DNA from 3 places in the Marinobacter sp. MA genome. Region 1 is predicted to be linked to each of the others. Evidence: predicted binding sites of a transcription regulator. Region 1 holds the regulator's gene; each other region holds the start of a gene.
What was found. Region 1 encodes FliA, which starts transcription of late flagellar genes. Its sites were predicted from a motif close to CTAAAGTTTNNNNNNNNNNNGCCGNTAA; they were not measured.
Positions count from the first base shown of each region.

Region 2: the regulator FliA is predicted to act here: its motif matches at 1,569-1,596, upstream of NUW46_RS08205 (methyl-accepting chemotaxis protein).
Region 3: the regulator FliA is predicted to act here: its motif matches at 2,914-2,941, upstream of NUW46_RS10265 (methyl-accepting chemotaxis protein).

Region 1 is NZ_CP103058.1:2,776,163-2,782,485, forward strand. Features, by position in the region: gene NUW46_RS12840 (chemotaxis protein CheW) at 1-912, opposite strand, end outside; partial or broken gene NUW46_RS12845 (protein phosphatase CheZ) at 929-1,629, opposite strand; gene cheY (chemotaxis response regulator CheY) at 1,650-2,033, opposite strand; gene NUW46_RS12855 (RNA polymerase sigma factor FliA) at 2,196-2,939, opposite strand; gene NUW46_RS12860 (MinD/ParA family protein) at 2,971-3,783, opposite strand; gene flhF (flagellar biosynthesis protein FlhF) at 3,851-5,161, opposite strand; gene flhA (flagellar biosynthesis protein FlhA) at 5,222-6,323, opposite strand, start outside.
Region 2 is NZ_CP103058.1:1,748,927-1,755,249, forward strand. Features, by position in the region: gene ampD (1,6-anhydro-N-acetylmuramyl-L-alanine amidase AmpD) at 70-639, shown strand; gene ampE (regulatory signaling modulator protein AmpE) at 640-1,527, shown strand; gene NUW46_RS08205 (methyl-accepting chemotaxis protein) at 1,648-3,678, shown strand; gene NUW46_RS08210 (cob(I)yrinic acid a,c-diamide adenosyltransferase) at 3,719-4,276, opposite strand; gene NUW46_RS08215 (ketopantoate reductase family protein) at 4,296-5,183, opposite strand; gene NUW46_RS08220 (valine--tRNA ligase) at 5,189-6,323, opposite strand, start outside.
Region 3 is NZ_CP103058.1:2,203,616-2,209,938, forward strand. Features, by position in the region: gene NUW46_RS10260 (hypothetical protein) at 61-975, shown strand; gene NUW46_RS10265 (methyl-accepting chemotaxis protein) at 985-2,871, opposite strand; gene NUW46_RS10270 (bifunctional GNAT family N-acetyltransferase/carbon-nitrogen hydrolase family protein) at 3,020-4,540, shown strand; gene NUW46_RS10275 (hypothetical protein) at 4,713-5,111, shown strand; gene NUW46_RS10280 (helix-hairpin-helix domain-containing protein) at 5,153-5,821, shown strand; gene selD (selenide, water dikinase SelD) at 5,821-6,323, shown strand, end outside.

The sequences.
Region 1 (6,323 bases):
TGCTTTTGGCTTGGCTGGCTCTTTGGGCGCTGAGGGCTCTTTCGGCGCTGACGGCTCTTTCGGCGCTGAAGGCTCCTTCGCACCCGCGGGCTTTTTCGGAGTGGAGGACTCTCCGCCGGCAGTCGGGCTTCCACCCTTGCCATGGAGATCGTCCAGCAGTTTTTCGAATTCGTCGTCGGTGATCAGATCGTCGCTGCCACCGCCTTCTGCCTTGGCCGCCGGCTTTTCTTCTTTGCTGACAGCATCGTCCTCGCCCGCAGGTGCGCCGGCAAACTGCCCTTTTCCGTGCAGCTGGTCGAGCAGCGCCTCGAACTCGTCGTCGGTTATCTCGTCATCTCCGGAACCCTCCCGGTCACCGGAAGACGCTCCGGAGTCTGAAGCCGGTGCCTGTTCTTCGCTCTTTTCGTCCTGCAAGGCATCCAGAAGCCGTTCGAATTCGTCGTCGGTGATGTCGCCGCCATCCTCCGACGGTTCATTCTCTTCGTGTTCCGGCTGAGGGTCGGCGACAGGCGCTCCCTCACCCTCTGGCAGGGCCAGGGCATCGAGGCGGGCAATCAGTTCGTCCGGAGCCGGTGTTGGTTCCTCGTGATTGCGAACCTCTTCAAACATGGCATTAACGTTATCCAGGGCCTCCAGAACCACGTCCATCAGTTCGGAGTCCACCTTACGCTTGTGATTGCGCAGGGTATCGAAAACGTTCTCGGCGGAGTGGCAGCAATTTACCAGCGCTTCAAGCTGAAGGAAGCCCGCGCCGCCTTTAACGGTGTGAAAGCCACGGAAAATGGCGTTGAGCAGATCACTGTCGTCAGGATGTTGCTCAAGATCTACCAACTGCTCTGACAGCTTTTCGAGAATTTCACCGGCTTCTACCAGGAAGTCCTGCAAAATCTCTTCATCAGCATCAAACGCCATGCGTTACCCTCTTTGTTCAGAAACCGAGACTGGACAACAGGTCGTCAACGTCATCCTGTCCCGAAACTACATCTTCACGCTCATCGGCCTTGATCTGGGCCCGGTCTGACTTCCCTCTCAATCGCAGAGCTGCTCCTCATCACCAGGGCGGTGCTTAAGGGCGGTGTCAAATCCCTGATAATCCTGAGCAAGCAGAATTTCCGAAAGATTGTTGTACATGGTGTCAGCGTCGCTGGCTGTGCTGACAAAAAAGCGATCAATACGGCCGTACAGTTCCCGGAACTCCGCCGGCTGCATCTCCCGACGACGCAGACGTTGCCATTCGTCCCGCAAGGAGGCCGCTTCTTCACGAAACGCGTTGGCCACCGGCATGGTTTCCTCAACCAGGTCCATGGTGCGGTTGGCCGCTTCGCCGGTCATCTGCACAACGTATTCGAGGCGATCGGAGGCGTCTGTCATCTTCGACAGCGCTTCCTGCTGTTCCGCGTTCCGGGGGTCAATCTGGAAGTTCCGGATGGCTTCGTGCAGGCTCCGGGTCAATCGCCCTACCTCGCGGTACAGACTTTGATCCCTGACCTCGCTGAGTTCATTGATCAGGGTCATGGCTTTGGCATAATCACCGGCATCAACACTCTCTGCCAGCTCTGCTGCCTGCCGCTGGAGCTTTTCGGTCACCTCCGGCTCAAGGCCCCGATGGTTCTTTTTGCTATCGCTCATGAGAGCCATCCGACCTCTGGTTACTGGATTCTTTCAAAGATTTTCTCAATCTTTTCCTTGAGCACAGCGGCAGTGAACGGTTTGACAACGTAGCCGTTCACGCCCGCCTGAGCCGCGGCAACAATCTGGTCGCGCTTCGCCTCAGCCGTTACCATCAATACCGGCAGGGTTTTCAGATTCTCGTCAGCCCGGACAGCCTTCAGAAGATCGAACCCGGACATGCCCGGCATGTTCCAGTCGGTGACCAGAAAGTCGTATTTGCCGCTCTTCAGCATCGGCAAGGCTGTGTTGCCATCGTCTGCTTCATCGGTGTTGGTGAAGCCCAGATCACGCAGCAGGTTTTTGATGATCCGTCGCATTGTGGAGAAATCATCCACAATGAGGATTTTCATGTTTTTGTCCAATGGGACCTCCAGTTAGTAACACCCGGAATTCGTTTGACCTTCGCGTTCAAAGTCTAGCAGGCCGCTGTTTAAACCGCTTATTGTCAGACCTTTGCTTCCGTTGTAAAGCATCGGTTACCAAAAACTACAGACTGCCCCTTCGCAGACACAGACTGAACGCAATCAGCTGTCCGGTTCCTGGCGCCAATCCGACAACCGCCCCCGAAGGCGCAAGGCAGCCTGGCTGTGAATCTGGCTGACCCTGCTCTCGCTGACGCCCAGCACGGCGCCTATTTCCTTGAGGTTCAGCTCTTCCTGGTAATAAAGGCTCAGAACCAGTTTTTCCCGCTCCGGCAGGTCTTCAATGGCCTCAGCCAGGCTCCGCCGGAAGGCATCGGAGGACAACCCCTCCAGAGGGTTATCCTGCGTCTCTGTCTGTTCTATCGGCAGCTCTCCGGATTCATTGAGCTCATCGAGGCTAAAAAGTCGGCCACTGTTGGAATCGGAAAGATAGGAATGATACTCCGCAAGCTCCATGCCCAGCTCCTCGGCCACTTCCTGATCCTGGGCTTCCCGGCCAAGCCGGTCTTCCACAGCCTTGATGGCCTGGGAAATGCGACGGGCGTTTCGATGCACGGAGCGGGGAACCCAGTCGCCCTTGCGGATTTCATCGACCATCGCCCCACGAATCCGGATACCGGCGTAGGTCTCGAAGGTGGCTCCTTTGGTGGAACTGTATCGCTGGGCAGCCTCAAGCAGGCCAATCATGCCGGCCTGCATAAGATCTTCAAGCTGAACGGAAGCCGGCAGGCGGGCCATCAAATGGAGGGCGATTTTCTTGACCAGCGGCGCGTGTTGCTCAACAAGCTGAGATGCTTTCTGCGCACCGGACTGGTTATAGATTCCGAGGTTTTTCGCCAATGTCATGTATCCGGTTTCTTGTTTGACTGGATCCGATTCAGACTTCGACGAGCCGCTCCACAAAGAATTCCAGATGTCCACGGGGTGAGGACGGCAACGGCCAGCTGTCTACCTTGTCGGCCAGAGACTTGATGGCCAGGGAGGCTTTCGCTCTGGGATAGGCATCCAGCACTGCCCTCTGTCTCTGGACTGCTTTCTTCACTGCCTCATCGTAGGGGACTATACCGACATATTGTAGTGCCACATCGAGGAAGCGCTCGGTGACCCGAGTCAGTTTTTCGAACAGATGCCGGCCTTCCTGCTCATTCCGCACCTGGTTGGCAAGAATGCGGAAACGATTGGTTCCATAATCCCGGTTCATCAGCTTGATCAGGGCGTAGGCATCGGTGATGGACGTGGGTTCGTCACACACAACCAACAGTAACTCCTGGGACGCCCTGAGAAAGCTGACCACCGATTCGGAGATACCGGCGGCGGTGTCGACGATCAGGACATCGATCTGATCCCCCAGCTCGCTGAACGCATTAATAAGCCCGGCATGCTCCATGGGACTGAGCTGGGTCATCCGCTGGGTACCTGACGAGGCAGGAACGATCTTTATGCCGCCGGGACCATTTACCAGAACGTCCTTGAGGTCACAGTCGCCTGCCAGAACATCCTGAAGGTTACGGTTGGCGGTGATGCCCAGCAATACGTCGATGTTGGCGAGCCCAAGATCGGCGTCGAGCAGCACCACTCTCCGGCCTTTCTGCGCCAGGGCAATTCCGAGGTTGACCGACACGTTACTCTTGCCGACTCCACCTTTACCGCCGGAAACTGCAATCACCTGTACCGGATGTGCTCTGCTCATACTGTTTTTTGTCTCTTGCCACGTTTCGCCGGTGCGTTTCCGACGCCTGCTGTCAATCTGTCCGGTCTCAGGCGTGCTCTTTCAGGCCCTCTGCGACCGCCTGCTGTTGCTGGAGTGTTTTAAGCCGATCCACGGCCAGCCGCACCAGCGGAACAGCTTCTGCGTGGTGCAGATCTTCAGGAATCTTCTGCCCGTCTGTGTAGTAGGCTACCGGCAGACCGGTTTCCATGACAAAACCGAGGGACTCACCCAATGTGAGGGCCTCATCGATCTTGGTCATCACACAGCCCGCAAGATTTGCCATCTTATAGCAATGCCAGACGGATTTCATGATGCGCGGCTGACTGGTTGCCGAGACGACCAGATGCGTTTTGACATTGTGATGGCTGCGAGCCAGTTCGGCCAGCTGTTCCTGATAACCTTTATCCGAACTTGTCAGCCCGGCAGTATCAATCAGAACCAGGTGACGGTCTGACAGCTCGTCCAGAATATCGTCCAGGCTGTGAGTCTCATCCACCACCCGAACCGGCACATTCAGGATACGACCGAACACGAACAACTGCTCGTGCGCCGCCACCCGGTATCGATCGGTGGTGACCAGAGCCAGGGAGTCGGAGCCATGCTTGAGCACATACCGCGCCGCCAGCTTTCCAATCGTGGTGGTCTTGCCGGAACCGGTAGGACCCACCAGCGCATAGGCGCCCCCCTCATCAAGCCACTCCATGCGAGAGGTCCGGACGCCGGTGCACAGCATTTTCAGGGACTGCTTCCAACCATCTTCCAGTCGCCCTGCCTTATGGCGACGGGAAATTGACCCTGCCAGCTCGCTGCCCAGGCCGAATTCCTGCAGGCGCTCGGCCAGCCTTTGCTGAACAGCCGTGTTTGTCGAAACCACAGAGTCCGGCTGCGAGCGACCACCCTGCATCATATCCCTGAGGGAGCTGATCTCGGCACGCATCTGTGCGAGTTCATCAGAATAGACATCCTTCGGCGCCTGGGGCTCAGCCACACTATCACCGAAATCGCCGCCGACCGTTTCCTGAACAGCAACAAACGACGGACCTGAGTAGCCGGCTCCCTGGGAGGCACGCTTTTCCCTGACTTCACGGATGCGGTCACGGGATCGGCTCAATTCATCCTCGAGACGACGATGCTGGTCAGCCTGCATTTCTGCCAGGCGGGATCCGTTGGTGGCTTCTTCGGCCTGGTTGCCCAGGCGCTGGCGCGCCATGTTTTCGTCATAGTCCAGCGCCGTCACGATTTCGACACCACCGTCGACCCGACGGTTGGAAAGAATCACGGCATCCGGCCCCATCTGTTCACTGACCTGTTTCAGCGCCTCTGCCATGGTCTGAGCAAAAAACCGTTTTACTTTCATGATGCCTCTTCCTCCACCGGCAACGCCGTGCCGGCGCTGTCCGCTCTGTCATCCGCGCCGTTACTGGCCAACGGACGCCACGATCGTAATCTGTTTGTTATCCGGAATTTCCTGGTACGAGAGCACGTGCAGTCGCTCTACCCCATAGCTGGCAAACTTCGCCAGGACCGGCCGCAGTGGCCCGGACACCAGCAGAATGGCCGGTTTGCCAAGCATTTCCTGGCGCTGGACGCTCTCCTGAAGCGATCGCTGGAGCTTCTCAACCATATTCGGCTCCAGAACCAGGCCAATGTCTTCCTGACCGCCGGATTGTTGACTCTGCTGAACAGACTTCAGCAATAACTGTTCCAAGTCCGGATCCAGGGTGATCACCGGTATCTCTGATTCGTTGCCGCAGATGCTCTGGACAATCATCCGGCGCAGGGACTGCCGGGCTACCGTGGTCAGCAGCTTGGGATCCTGACTCTTCGGATGAACATTCACGATGGCCTCGGCAATGGACCGCATATCCCGGATCGGCACTTCCTCCTTCAGCAGGTTCTGCAAGACCTTCAGGAGCAGGCTGATGGAAACGGTGGTGGGTACCAGCTCTTCGGCCAGCTTCGGAGAAATCTTCTCAAGCTGATCCAGCCACTTCTGGACTTCCTCGTGGCCCAGCAGTTCGTGGGCGTGTTTCTGCAACACCTGGTTCAGATGGGTGGCAACCACGGTACTGGCATCGACCACGGTATAACCAAGGGTCTGTGCCTGGTCTTTCTTATCGGGCTCGATCCAACAGGCATCAAGACCGAACGCCGGATCCTTTCCTTCAATCCCTTCAACCTTTCCAAATACCTGGCCGGGGTCGATGGCCAGCTCCCGGTCCGGGTGAATCTCCGCCTCGGCGATGGTTACGCCCATCAGGGTGATGCGATAGACGTTGGGCATCAGGTCCAGATTGTCGCGAATATGAACCGAAGGCATCAGGAAACCCAGATCCTGGGACAGTTTTTTGCGAACGCCCTTGATGCGACTGAGCAACTGACCGCCCTGGGATTTATCGACCAGCGGAATCAGCCGGTACCCGACTTCCAGACCGACGATATCGACGGTGGACACATCGTCCCAACCCAGCTCTTTGGTCTCTCCGGGTGCCGGCAGCTGACGTGCCTGATCGCCACCC
Region 2 (6,323 bases), 1.0 Mb from region 1:
TCTGGAATTACTTTGCCCGATACAGACGTTTTCGCCGAACGCCATACTGATTCCGGTACCGATGCAAGATTGCTTCGTGAAACCGGACGGATTTCCTTCGCCCGCTGGCGTCCCTCGCCAAATTTCGGGCCCCGTCCGGACGGGGTGCCCATCTCCCTGTTGGTCGTCCACAACATCAGCCTGCCTCCCGGGCAGTTTGGCGGTCCGGAAATAGAGGACTTTTTCTGCAACCGGCTTGATCACTCCGCGCACCCATATTTCCAGACCATCGAGGGCGTTCAGGTGTCCGCCCATCTGTTGATTCGTCGGGATGGTGCTCTGGTTCAGTTTGTCAGTCTGCTGGAGCGCGCCTGGCATGCTGGCCGTTCGTGTTTCGAAGGTCAGGACGAATGCAATGATTTCTCCATCGGCATAGAACTGGAGGGGACTGACGACATCCCTTACACCCCTGAACAGTATCGTAGGTTGGCAGAGGTGGCGGACCTGATTATGGCAGCCTGGCCGGCCATCACTGCCGACCGTATCACCGGCCACTGCGACATTGCGCCGGGCAGGAAAACTGATCCGGGGCCGGCCTTCGACTGGCAGTACTTCCGGGCGGGGCTGCACGCAGCGAGAGGTTCGGGGAGGAACGTCTGAATGGTGTTTGTTGTGTTTCTGCTGGCTTACATGGTTCGCAGGCGTCTGGATTCCCTTGATCTGCTCTCCGGTGACGAGGTCTGGCGTCGCTGGTTCAGGCATGGCAGCCGGGTCAGGGCAGGCCGTGAGTCCGGGATAGGTATCGGGCTGGCACTGGTTTTATTACCGGCCTTTCTGCTCGGGCTTGCGCAATATCTCCTGGTCGCCTCCGGCTGGAGAATGGCTGCTTACCCACTGGAGTTCCTGGTTCTGGTCGTTCTCATGGGAACGCCTGGCTGGCGACAGATCCTCCGGGCCTACGCAGAGGCATGGCAGCGGGGGGATATGCAGTCAGCCTGGCATCATGTGAAAGATCTTTTGCCGGCCGATGAACGGGGAGCAGCGGTGTCTCCCGAGGCCATGCACCTCTCGCTGTCGAAGGCACTTATGGTGTCGGTGTTCCAGCGCTTCTTTCTGGTGGCTTTCTGGTACGTGGTTGGTGGTATCGGCTTTGCCGTTCTAGCCCGCGGTCTGGTTGCTCTTGCCGATCAGTGGCCCCAGGCTCCGGCAAGGCCGCGCTTTTCCGCGTTGGCGAACCTCGCCGGCTGGATCCCTGCCAGGCTTCTTTCCCTGACCTTCGGAATTGCCGGAGACCTGGCCGGCTGGCTGCGGGAAACCCGCCGCACGCTGACCGGTGTGACCAAAAAAGCCGGGGAGGTGCTCATGATTTCGGCCAACGGGTCGTTAACCGGGTATGCGCTGGATCCAGCCCGCTTCTCCCGGGTTCATCCGGATGAGTGGACAGCGTTCGGAGGACGTAGCCTGAGAGCAGTAAGGGATTTGTTGAACAGAAGCATGCTGGTCTGGATATGCACGCTCGCTCTGCTGGTCATTTCCGGGGTTGTCTAAGCCGGATTTTATAAAACATTACAGTTTAACAAGAAATAATGCTTAAGTTTTTAAGACTTTAGGCGACAATATAAGAAAAGAACATGAGTTCAGTTGTTTTTTGCCAGCACGAGGGTCCCTGTGAAGCAACTCATTAATCCCGCCATTGCACTGATGAACCGGCTGCCGATGGTTTACAAGTTCAGTCTCATCAGCATTCTGTTCCTGTTACCGATCGGTGGGCTGTCCTGGCTCGCCATTTCCGAGCTGAACCGCTCCGTACAGACCATGACTCGCGGTGTCGAGGGGCTTGAGCAGCTTCAGCAGGTTGACCGGCTGGTGGACGCCGCGATGGATTATCGCGATTATCGCTCACCCGCGATCATCAAGGATGAGAGCGCTATTATGGCGGTGTCGGAAGAGGCTGCCAGTGAGATCGATAATACGCTGGCGGCCCTGACTGCCGAGGAGCGTTCTTTCGATACATCTGGCTCCTGGGCCGAGCAGGTCAGCGACCTTCGGCAGGAGTGGGAGGCTCTGCGGTCTGAAGACAACTATCAGGGTAACTTCGATCCGCAGTTCAAGTATTACCAGGAATTTGTCCAGAAGGCTCAGGCCCTGCTTTCGGCCACCATTGAAATCTCGGGCCTGGGGCAGGGGGCGTCCCGGGAAAATCAGTTGATTCTGGGACTTGTCCGCGACTCACTGCCGGCAGCCCGCACCGTGATTGGCCAGGCAAAATCCTACGGTATCTATGCCCTGGTCGAGGGACAGGTAGGCTATGCGCTGAGCGAAACGCTGAACGAAATCTATGACCAGTTGACCAATCGCAGTTCACTGCTCTCACCAGCGTTGGCCCTGGCCTCTGAGGCATCGCCGGCTTTGGCTGAGCGGGCGGGTAATGCCATCCAGCGGGTTGATGAGAGCCTGATGGTGGTTCGGGATCAACTGGATGTGAACGTGATTACGCCGATGCGCCTGGAAATGCCCTGGACTGAATACAACGACCTGATGTCCGGGCAACTGGCTCACTATGATCAGGTCAAGGCGGCGGCTTTCAACGTGGTCGACGAGAATCTGCAGGCGCGGCTGAACAGTGAGGTCAATCAGCGCCGGCTGATCGTCATCGCCCTGGTTGTTGTTCTTCTGGTGGTGGTCTATCTCTATATCGGCTTCTTCATGTCTGTACGCACCGCCATTAACCGGTTCAGCGAAGCGGCTCGCAGCGTCGCTGCCGGCGATATGACCACCCACATCATGCTGCGCAATCGCGACGAACTGGGTGAGCTGACCACGGAATTCAATAACATGACCGACCGGATTGCCGAGCTTATCCGTTCCGTCAGCCGGACTACGGCGGATGTGGACCAGCAGGCAACCCGGGTCAACGATACTGCGGCGGCCAACAGCGAAGCCGTGGCACGGCAGATGGAAGAAAGCGGCCAGATCAACGAAGCCATGAACCAGATGGTCGAGGCGGTTCACGAAGTTACCGAAAGCGCTCACCGGGTGGCAGACAGCGCCAGCAACGCCGAGCAGGACACCGAGACCGGTCGTGGCGTCGTTGCCGATACCGTAGAAACCATCAACAAGCTGGCAGGCGAGATCTCCGGCGCAGTGGAAGTGATTAACCGGGTCAGCAAGGACAGCGACAACATCAGCCAGGTGCTGATAGAGATCAAGGCGATTGCCGAACAGACCAACCTGTTGGCCCTGAATGCTGCGATTGAGGCCGCGAGGGCAGGTGAACAGGGTCGTGGGTTTGCGGTAGTTGCCGATGAGGTCCGCTCACTCTCTCAGCGTACCCATAAATCCACCGAAGAGATCGAAGGCATGATTTCCCGGCTTCAGAGCGGCGTGAAAGACGCGGTGTCGGCCATGACCAACAGCCGGGATGTTACCGAGACAACGGTGCAGAAGTCTGGTGAAGTGACGGAAGCTCTGGACAGAATCGCCAAAGGCATCTCGGTGATCGTGGATATGAGCCACCAGATTGCACAGGCGGCAGAAGAGCAGTCTGCCGTTGCGAAAAACGTGAATGCCAGTGTCGAGCAGATTGGTGAACTGGGCCATAAAACGGCCGCCAATGCCGAGGAGACACTGGGATCCTCGAGGGAAATGTCGCAACTGACGGCCTCACTTCAGCGTCTGGTGGAGGCCTTTAAAGTCTGACTGGCGCCAGAACTGAAGCGAGACAACTAAAAATCCGGCCCTAGAGGCCGGATTTTTTTTGTTCCCAGAGAATTTCCTCACCGCCCTCGCGCCGGGCTAATACGCGGGCAATGACGAATAACAGATCAGACAGACGATTCAGGTAGTGCCGGGATGCGGTGTTGATGGAATCCTCGTGGCCAAGGGCAACGACAACCCGCTCTGCACGGCGACAGACCGCACGGGCAAGATGACACTGGGCGGCAGCGGGGCTACCGCCTGGCAATACAAAGTTCTTAAGTGGTGGCAGACCCTCGTTGTGCTGGTCCAACGTGCCCTCCAACCATTCAATGTGTTCGTCTCCGATCACACGGCTGCCGGGAATGGCAAATTCGCCGCCAAGGTCGAATAGATGGTGCTGGATACGGCGCAGGCTTTCCACCAGTTCGTCGTCGCTGTCCAGTGTCTCGATCAAAAGCCCGATGTGGCAGTTGAGTTCATCAGCGGTACCCATGGCCTCGACCCGCTGGGCGTTCTTGGCAATACGGTTTCCATCGGCCAGGCCCGTAGAGCCGTCATCGCCGGTGCGGGTGTAAATCTTGGAAAGGCGGTTGCCCATCAGTCTGCTCCTGTTAACGTCACCACAGTTGTTGTACCCGTTCGGTCAGCATTTGGTTCACCGGAGTTTCGATGCCGAGCTCTTTTCCCAGTTTCGCCACGTATCCGTTTATAAAGTCTATCTCGGTTCGGCGTCCCCGTTGAACATCGGCACGCATGGATGATGTGTTGCCGGCGGTATTGCGTGCTACCTGCTCGATGCGTTCCCGTAGCGCGTCCGGTGTCTGTCGAATCCTGACGGCGGCGTCCATCAGCTGTGAAAGCTCCAGACAGAGCTGGTCGATGGTGCTCTGGTACAGGGGGGCATCCAGAATCTTGCCATTGGGGCAGTCCAGGATGGCAGTGTAGGGGTTGATGCCGGCGTTAATAATGAGTTTTTGCCAGAGTCGTTGGACGATGTCCGTCTCCGGATGAATGTTCAGGCCGGAGGTTGCCAGCATGGTAACGGCTTTTCTGACCGTTGCTTTGGCGGGGCTTGTCATCGGGCCTACCCAGGTGTCACCGGTACCGGCGTGAACGAGAAGCCCTGATTCTGGTCGGTTCGCGCCTTCGGTGGTGCTTGCGGCCAGGATTGGTCGCTCCGGCCACTGCTCGGCAACGGCTTGCTGGCTGCCAAGACCGTTCTGGAAAAGCAGGATGGGGGTATCAATTGCGAACTGGTTGATGACGCCGGCAACGGCGTCCAGGGTATCGCCGGCCTTGGTTGTAACCAGAATAAGCTCTGGCTCGTGGCCAGGCTGGAGAAATGGAATCCGTACTTGTGATTCCGGCCCTTCAAAAGGCCGGAACCGGTAATCGACACTGGCGCCGGTCGGCTCACCGGGCCTGGCAATGAAGGCAATGCCACCCGCAGGTAGCATTGCGCCCCAGAGCCTGCCCAGCGAGCCTGCACCGAGAATGCCGATCATGCCGGTTACATGGCCTCGATGTCAGCCCTTTGCTGGCTCAGGCGGGCCTGGCTGCTCTGGGCGTCCCGGAGTTTCTCCTGCTCTTTCTCAACCACTTCGGCTGGCGCCTTGGCAGTAAACTTCTCGTTCCCCAATTTGCCCTCGAGGCGGCCAATCTCTTTCTGCAGGCGCTCCAGCTCTTTATCCAGGCGCTTGAGCTCGGCATCCTTGTCGATCAGGCCGGCCATGGGAACCAGAACTTCCATGTCGCCTACCAGTTGGGTAGCAGACATCGGAGCTTTGTCACCTTCGAACCAGTCCAGGCTCTCCAGCTTGGCAAGGGAGCCAAGGAACTGGCGGTTGTCGTTCATGCGACGCTGGTCTTCGGCGTCTTTGCCGCGCAGCAGTACCGGAATCTTTTTCGCCGGGGAGATGTTCATTTCGCCCCGGATGTTCCGCACGGCCACGATCACGCCTTTCAGCCATTCAATATCGGCAGTGACCGCTGCATCCTGCTTGGCGGCATCCGGCTGCGGGTAGGCCTGCAGCATGATGCTGTCGCCGGTTTTACCAGCCAGGGGCGCAATACGCTGCCAGATTTCCTCGGTGATGAACGGCATCATCGGGTGGGCCAGGCGCAGGACGGCTTCCAGCACGCGCACCAGGGTACGACGGGTGCCGCGCTTGGCTTCGGCGCTGGCGCTTTCATCATTGAGGACCGGCTTGGACAGCTCCAGGTACCAGTCGCAGTACTCATTCCAGATGAATTCGTACAACGCATAGGCGGCCAGATCGAACCGGTACTGGTCCAGGTAACGGATGACATCCTGTTCGCAGCTTTGCAGCTCGCTGATGATCCAGCGATCGGCCAGGGACAGCTCTACAGGCTCGTCATGTACGCCGCAATCTTCGCCCTCGGTGTTCATCAGCACGTAGCGGGCCGCGTTCCACAGCTTGTTGCAGAAGTTGCGGTAGCCTTCCAGGCGTTTCATATCCCAGTTGATGTCGCGGCCGGTGGTGGCCATGGCGGCCAGGGTGAAACGCAGGGCGTCGGTGCCGTGGGCGGCGATGCCCTCGGGGAATTCCTTCTTCGTGCGCTTAACGATCTTCTCGGCCAGCTTCGGCTGCATCAGGTTGCCGGTGCGCTTCTCCAGCAGGTCG
Region 3 (6,323 bases), 570 kb from region 1:
TATTAAGAAAGGATTTCTGATTTGGAATGTTCTCTGCCCGCATTCAGGAACTTGTTCCGGTTGCCCAAACTGGCCATCTTCCTCGCTCTGCTCGGTCTGTGCCTTGAAGTGGCCCCCATCGCAGCCTCAACCTCAACGTCCGGCATTACTGGGGCAGCCAGTCGTGATTATGTTCTCTGGTATAGGAATTATGACAGCCCGGCTATTCGTGCGCTCGTCGAGCTTGCATTAGAGAAAACGCCGGAATATGGCGACTCCCGGGTTATTCGCAGTGAAGAACTGAGTCAGGGGCGCGTGCTCCGCGAACTGGCAGATGGCCAGTCTCGCCTGGTTGATATCGCCAATGTAGCCACCTCGGCCGAGCGGGAAGAGTTTCTGACTGCGATCCCCTTCCCGGTTGATGGTGGCCTTCTCGGCTTTCGCGTCTGCGTGGTGTTGCCGCAATCTCTGCCCAAGTTCGCCGACATAAAGAGTCTGGATGATTTCCGAGCCAGCCAGATCTGGATCGGTCAAGGCTCGCACTGGCCAGACACACCGGTACTAGAGGCAAATGGCATTCCGGTGGTGACACACTCGCGATACGAAATACTGTTCGGGATGCTCCGTAACGAACGCTTTGATTGTTTCGCCCGCGGCGTCAGCGAAGTCCTGTACGACCTGGAAATGGAGCAGGATCCCAACCTGGTGATCGAGCCCAATCTCCTGATCGCCTACCCCATGCCGTCCTATCTGTTCGTTGGCCCAGACGACCAGGAGACCGCTCATCGCCTGCAGCTGGGCATTGAGCGCGCCATCCATGATGGGAGTTTCAGCGAGTTCCTGAAGCGCTACTACTCCCGTGCCGTCAAGGAGCTCAACCTGAGCCAACGCCGGGTAATTGCCCTGGATAACCCGTTCCTGAGTGAGGAATCCCGATACATAGGGCGCAGCACCCTTGAGAATCTGCGCCGGCGTCTCGAGGTCCTCAGCCGCTAGGTTTTCCTGCTATACCCGGAACCGGGAGACGTTCTGGTTCAGGGCCTTGCCAATGCTCTCTATCTGCCCGCTGTAAACGTCATTTTCCGTGGCTGCGGCGGCCGCTTCCTGACCCTGATCCGCGATTCTTGTAATCGATGAATTCAGCTCCTCGGTCACCGACGTCTGTTCTTCGGAGGCCGTGGCAATCTGCGACGTCATCTGGCTGATGGAAGTGATAGCCTCGGCAATCCGGTTCAGCGCCTCCATGGCATCCTGGGCTTTTTCCATGCTGACACTGGAAACCGCAGTTGACGCTTTCATTACATCAACCGCATCGTTAGCGCCTTTCTGCAGACGCTCGATCATGTAGTTGATTTCCTCGGTGCTGGATTGGGTGCGTTGGGCAAGGTTGCGCACCTCGTCGGCCACCACCGCAAAGCCCCGCCCTGCTTCACCGGCCCGTGCAGCTTCAATGGCAGCATTCAGCGCAAGCAGGTTGGTTTGTTCGGCAATGCCCTGAATCACTTCCAGGACCGTCGTGATTGAAGCGACATCCTTGCCGAGTGTGTCGATGACTTCAGCCGCCGCGTTGACCTCCCTCGAGAGCTTCTGCACCGCATCCCGGGAGGCGGCGACGGTCTCAAGCGATGCCCGGCTGTCGCCGTCGGCAGTATTGGCGGCGTCGGCTGTCTGTTGGGCGTTCTGTGCGATTTCGCCTGCGGCCGCCGACATTTCGTTGATGGCGGTTGCCACCATGTCGATCTCGACCTGCTGGCTCTCCACGCTTGAACGGCTGGTGCTGGCTGTGTCTCTCAGGGAACTGACATTCTGGCCCAGCTCCGCACTGCCCTGCTGTACGTCCCGGACTACGTTCTGGATATTCTCGACAAACCGGTTGAAGCTTCTGGCCAGCTCTCCAAATTCATCTTTCGCACTGTCGTCCAGGCGCTGTGTAAGGTCCGCATCGCCGCTACCGATGTCTCCCATGGCCTTGTTCAGACGACGAACTGGCGCCATGAGCACCTTGATGCCCAGATGCAGGATTACCAGTGAAACGATCAGGCCAATGACCGCCATGATCAGACCGGTCATGCGGGCACTCTGAACCGGCGCGTTGATCTTGTCTGCATTCACAAAAGTGCCCAGATACCACTCCACGCCGCGGGCATCGCTGATTGGATGGAAGCTGGCCTCCCAGTTCCCCTCCTCATTGGAGTATTCGTGGGCAGCCCCGCCGAGGTCCGGGCTGCCGCCAGTCAGAGCACTGATGTTCTTGCCCACAAGCGCCTGCTGAGGGTGGAACAGAACGGTTCCACGTTCGTTGATCAGGGCGGCGTAGCCGGTATCCGCCAGGGTTACAGTCGAGAGGGTTTCCGCGATTGCGCCCAGACCGATATCTGCGCCGGCCACGCCTTCGTACTCACCGCGCTTCACAGGCGCAAGCGTGGAGATAATCATGTCGCTGGTGCTGGCGTCCTGGTACGGTTCGGTAAATGAAGCGCTTCCAAGGCTCATGGCCTTCTTGTACCAGGGACGTTCGCGGGGGTCGTAATCAGACGGCAGGGTTGCATTGGCTTCCGGCGATTTCATCAGCATGTAGCCGTCGGTGCGGCCCACATACACATCGCGAAACCCTCCACCGGTCGTAATGGCCTGGAGCACAACACGCGCCTCTTCATCATTCTTGACGCTTTCCAACGCTTTGGCAGTGGCTTCGGTCATCACCAGCCGGGTATTGAGCCATTCGGCAATGCTTGAGGTACTTTGCTGCACTGTGTCGTCAATCAGCGCGTCTACATAGGTTTTCGTGGTGTTCTGCAGCCGTAAATCGCCAGAGAGGGTGAAAGCCCCCATAACCAACAGCAACAGAATACCGAAAGCAGTCAGGAGCTTTTGCCCGAATGTCAGCTGCACGGTCAAATCCTCGGCAATGAAAATTGATATTCGTTAATTTGTCTTTCGGCCTGCGGTGCGAAGTCTTTAGCGGCTTCTGTTAAACTTTCCAAGTATTGACGCAAATGCCGAGCTTGTCCTACTCCATAACGAACGGGAGCCGAACTGAATGGCCCATGAAGAACTGCACCTCAACCTCCGGAACCTGAAGCTTGAAGATTACGAACAGCTTCAAAAGCTTATGGACCGCGTTTACGACGACATCGGAGGCGCCTGGCCCAAGGACACGATCAAGGCGCTGGTGGAACAGTTTCCGGACGGCCAGATCTGCATTGAGGAAAGTGGCCAGCTGGTGGCAGTTGCGCTGACGGTTTCCGTAAAATACGACCGATTCAGCAACCCCCATACCTACGATGACCTGATCCTTCGCAACGAGAAGATCTGGCACAACGCCAATGGCGATTCGCTTTACGGTCTGGATGTTTTTATTCACCCGGATTACCGGGGTTACCGGCTCGGGCGTCGTCTCTATGAGGCCCGGAAAGAACTCTGCCGCTCCATGAACCTCAGGGGCATCCTGGCTGGCGGCCGCATACCCAACTACTTCAAGTATGCCGAGCAGTATTCCCCCGAGGAGTACATACAGCGCGTGGATCGCAAGGAAATCTACGATCCGATCCTGAGCTTCCAGCTTTCCAATGATTTCCAGGTCACCCGGCTGATGCATAAATACCTGCCAGAGGATGAGAAATCGATGGGCTACGCCACCCTGTTGGAGTGGCGCAACATCCTTTACACCCCGCCTTCTCCGGTCCTCAGCGTCAAGAAGACACAGGTGAGGCTTGGTGCCGTTCAGTGGCAGATGCGGGAATTCACCTCCGTTGAAGAAGTTCTAAAGCAGGTGGAATACTTCGTGGATGCGTTGTCTGATTACAAGAGTGACTTCGCGATCTTCCCGGAATTCTTCAACGCGCCGCTGATGGGGCTTACGGACCAGATGGACCAGACCCGCGCCATTCGCTTCCTCGCCGGGTTTACGCAGCAGTTCAAAGAAGAAATGTCCGAAATGGCGGTGAGCTACAACATCAACATCATCACGGGCTCCATGCCGTTGATCGAAAATGACCGGGTGTACAACGTTTCCTACCTCTGCCACCGGGATGGCCGAGTCGACGAGCAGCGCAAGGTTCACATTACACCCCATGAACGGCGCGACTGGGTTATTGAAGGTGGCAACCAGTTCGAGGTCTTCGAAACCGACGCCGGCCGGGTCGCCATCATGATCTGCTACGACATCGAATTCCCGGAGCTGGGGCGAATTGCTGCCAGCCAGGAAGTCGATATCATCATGGTGCCCTTCTGGACCGACACCAAGAATGGCTACTTGCGGGTTCGCCAGTGTGCACAGGCGCGGGCGATCGAAAACGAGTGTTATGTCGTAATCACCGGCAGCGTGGGCAACTTGCCGAAAGTCGAGAACCTGGACGTCCAGTACGCGCAGTCCTCCGTATTCTCGCCATCGGATTTCGCCTTCCCCCACGATGCGGTGATGGCCGAAACCACGCCCAATACGGAGATGATCATGTTCTCCGATATGGACCTGGAAAAGTTGAAGCTGGTCCGCAACGAGGGGTCTGTCACTAACCTGAAAGATCGCCGCGTTGATATGTACGAGCTGAAAACAAAGTAAACTGGCCTGATCTGCCGTAAAAGATTGTTAAAAAACTGCCTTAGCGGTGGAGCGTATGGCACTGATGGCGTTGCAAAACCAAAGTCCAGTGTCTATTGTTTAATCAATATCCAGCCTGTCTCCCCATGAGACAGGTTGCTGTGGATACGGACATCACCAGAGAAGCTGATTCATGAACGAAGCATTGCCGGATCTTGTCGCCCGATTTCGAATCAGACAGGGCCTTTTTCGAAAGGAGCTTGTCGAGGCAGCCCTCTACGAACTGGACGGCTATGGATGCGTGATGAAAACCGACAAGGTGTTCAACCCCGGTGATACCGTGGTGCTGGATCTCGTGATGGACATGCCGTTTGACAAGATCCGTGCGGAAGGCCTGTCCGGGCTGGTCACCGAACGCAGAAAACACTGCAGCAATTTCTTCTATTCCATCGATTTTGTGGAACTCGACTCCAACGGTGGCTCGTCCCTGGCGGAGAAGCTTCGCAGAATTCGGGAAGTGGTATCCAAAAAGCAGTCACTCAAGTCACGTCGTTCCCCAGGCTCCATTTCCGGTTTCCGGCAAATGGCCTGATTCTGATTTTTCGTTGAAACCTGTCCGTAAGGAGACAATCCATGGCGAAGAAAGCCAAACAGAACGTTGATAAGATCGTGAAGAAGGTCAACAAGGAGTTCGAAAAGACCTCCGCCCAGATCGAAGGTCTGGTGAACGATGCACTGAAGCAGTTCGACAGTCTGCAGAATCAGGTTCAGGAGCCGGTGCGCAAACTGCTCAAGGAAATTGACGAACTTCGCGACCGTGAGATGAAGCGTTTCCACGAAGAGTTTGAACGCCGCCTTGACGAATTCCACGAACTTCAGAGCAGTATTCTTGAACGTCTGGGTGTTGCCTCCAAGGAGGCGGGCAAGGAAGTGAAGAAACTCACCGACGAAGTGAGCAAAGAAGCCGGCTCCGCCGCTAAAAAAGCAGCCCCGAAAAAAGCCGCCAAACCGGCCGCCAAAGCAAAAGCCGCTACCAGCAAGCCTGCTGCCAAAAAGCCGGCTGCCAAGAAACCTGCCGCCAGGAAAGCGCCGGCTGCCAAAGCGGCCAAGCCGGTGGACAAGAGCGACCTGACACTGGTCAAAGGCATTGGTCCTGCCACTGCCAAGAAGATGAAGGACGCTGGAATCACTTCCATCGACCAGATCGCCAATCCTTCTGCAGCAGACCAGGAAAAGCTGAAGGCTTTCTCCAACGTCAAGGGATACAGCCAATTTACAGCTGAAGCCAAGAAAATCAGCTAATGCGAACGCCTGACCAGCCTGTATTACGGGACATTGTCCTGATTGGCGGCGGGCACAGCCACGTCGGGGTACTCAAACGGTTCGCCATGAACCCGGTCCCCGGCGTGCGCCTGACCCTCATCTGCCGCGACACCCATACCCCCTATTCCGGCATGTTGCCTGGCTATGTGGCCGGCCACTACAGCTACGATGATGTCCATATAGATCTGAGCCGCCTGGCAGAATACGCCTGTGCGCGCTTTTATCGTGCCGAAGCCGTGGGCATCGACCGGGAACGCAAGCGGGTTATCTGTCGGGGGCGCCCGGACGTACCCTACGACATTCTTTCCATCAACATTGGTTCCTCGCCGCGGGTCAACGAAGTGGAAGGCGCCTCCGACCATGCCGTGCCGGTGAAGCCGATTACCGGTTTCAACAACCGCTGGCTTGCACTGCTCTCCCGGATCGAGAACCACGAAGGCCCCCTGACGGTGGCGGTTGTCGGAGCGGGTGCCGGTGGCGT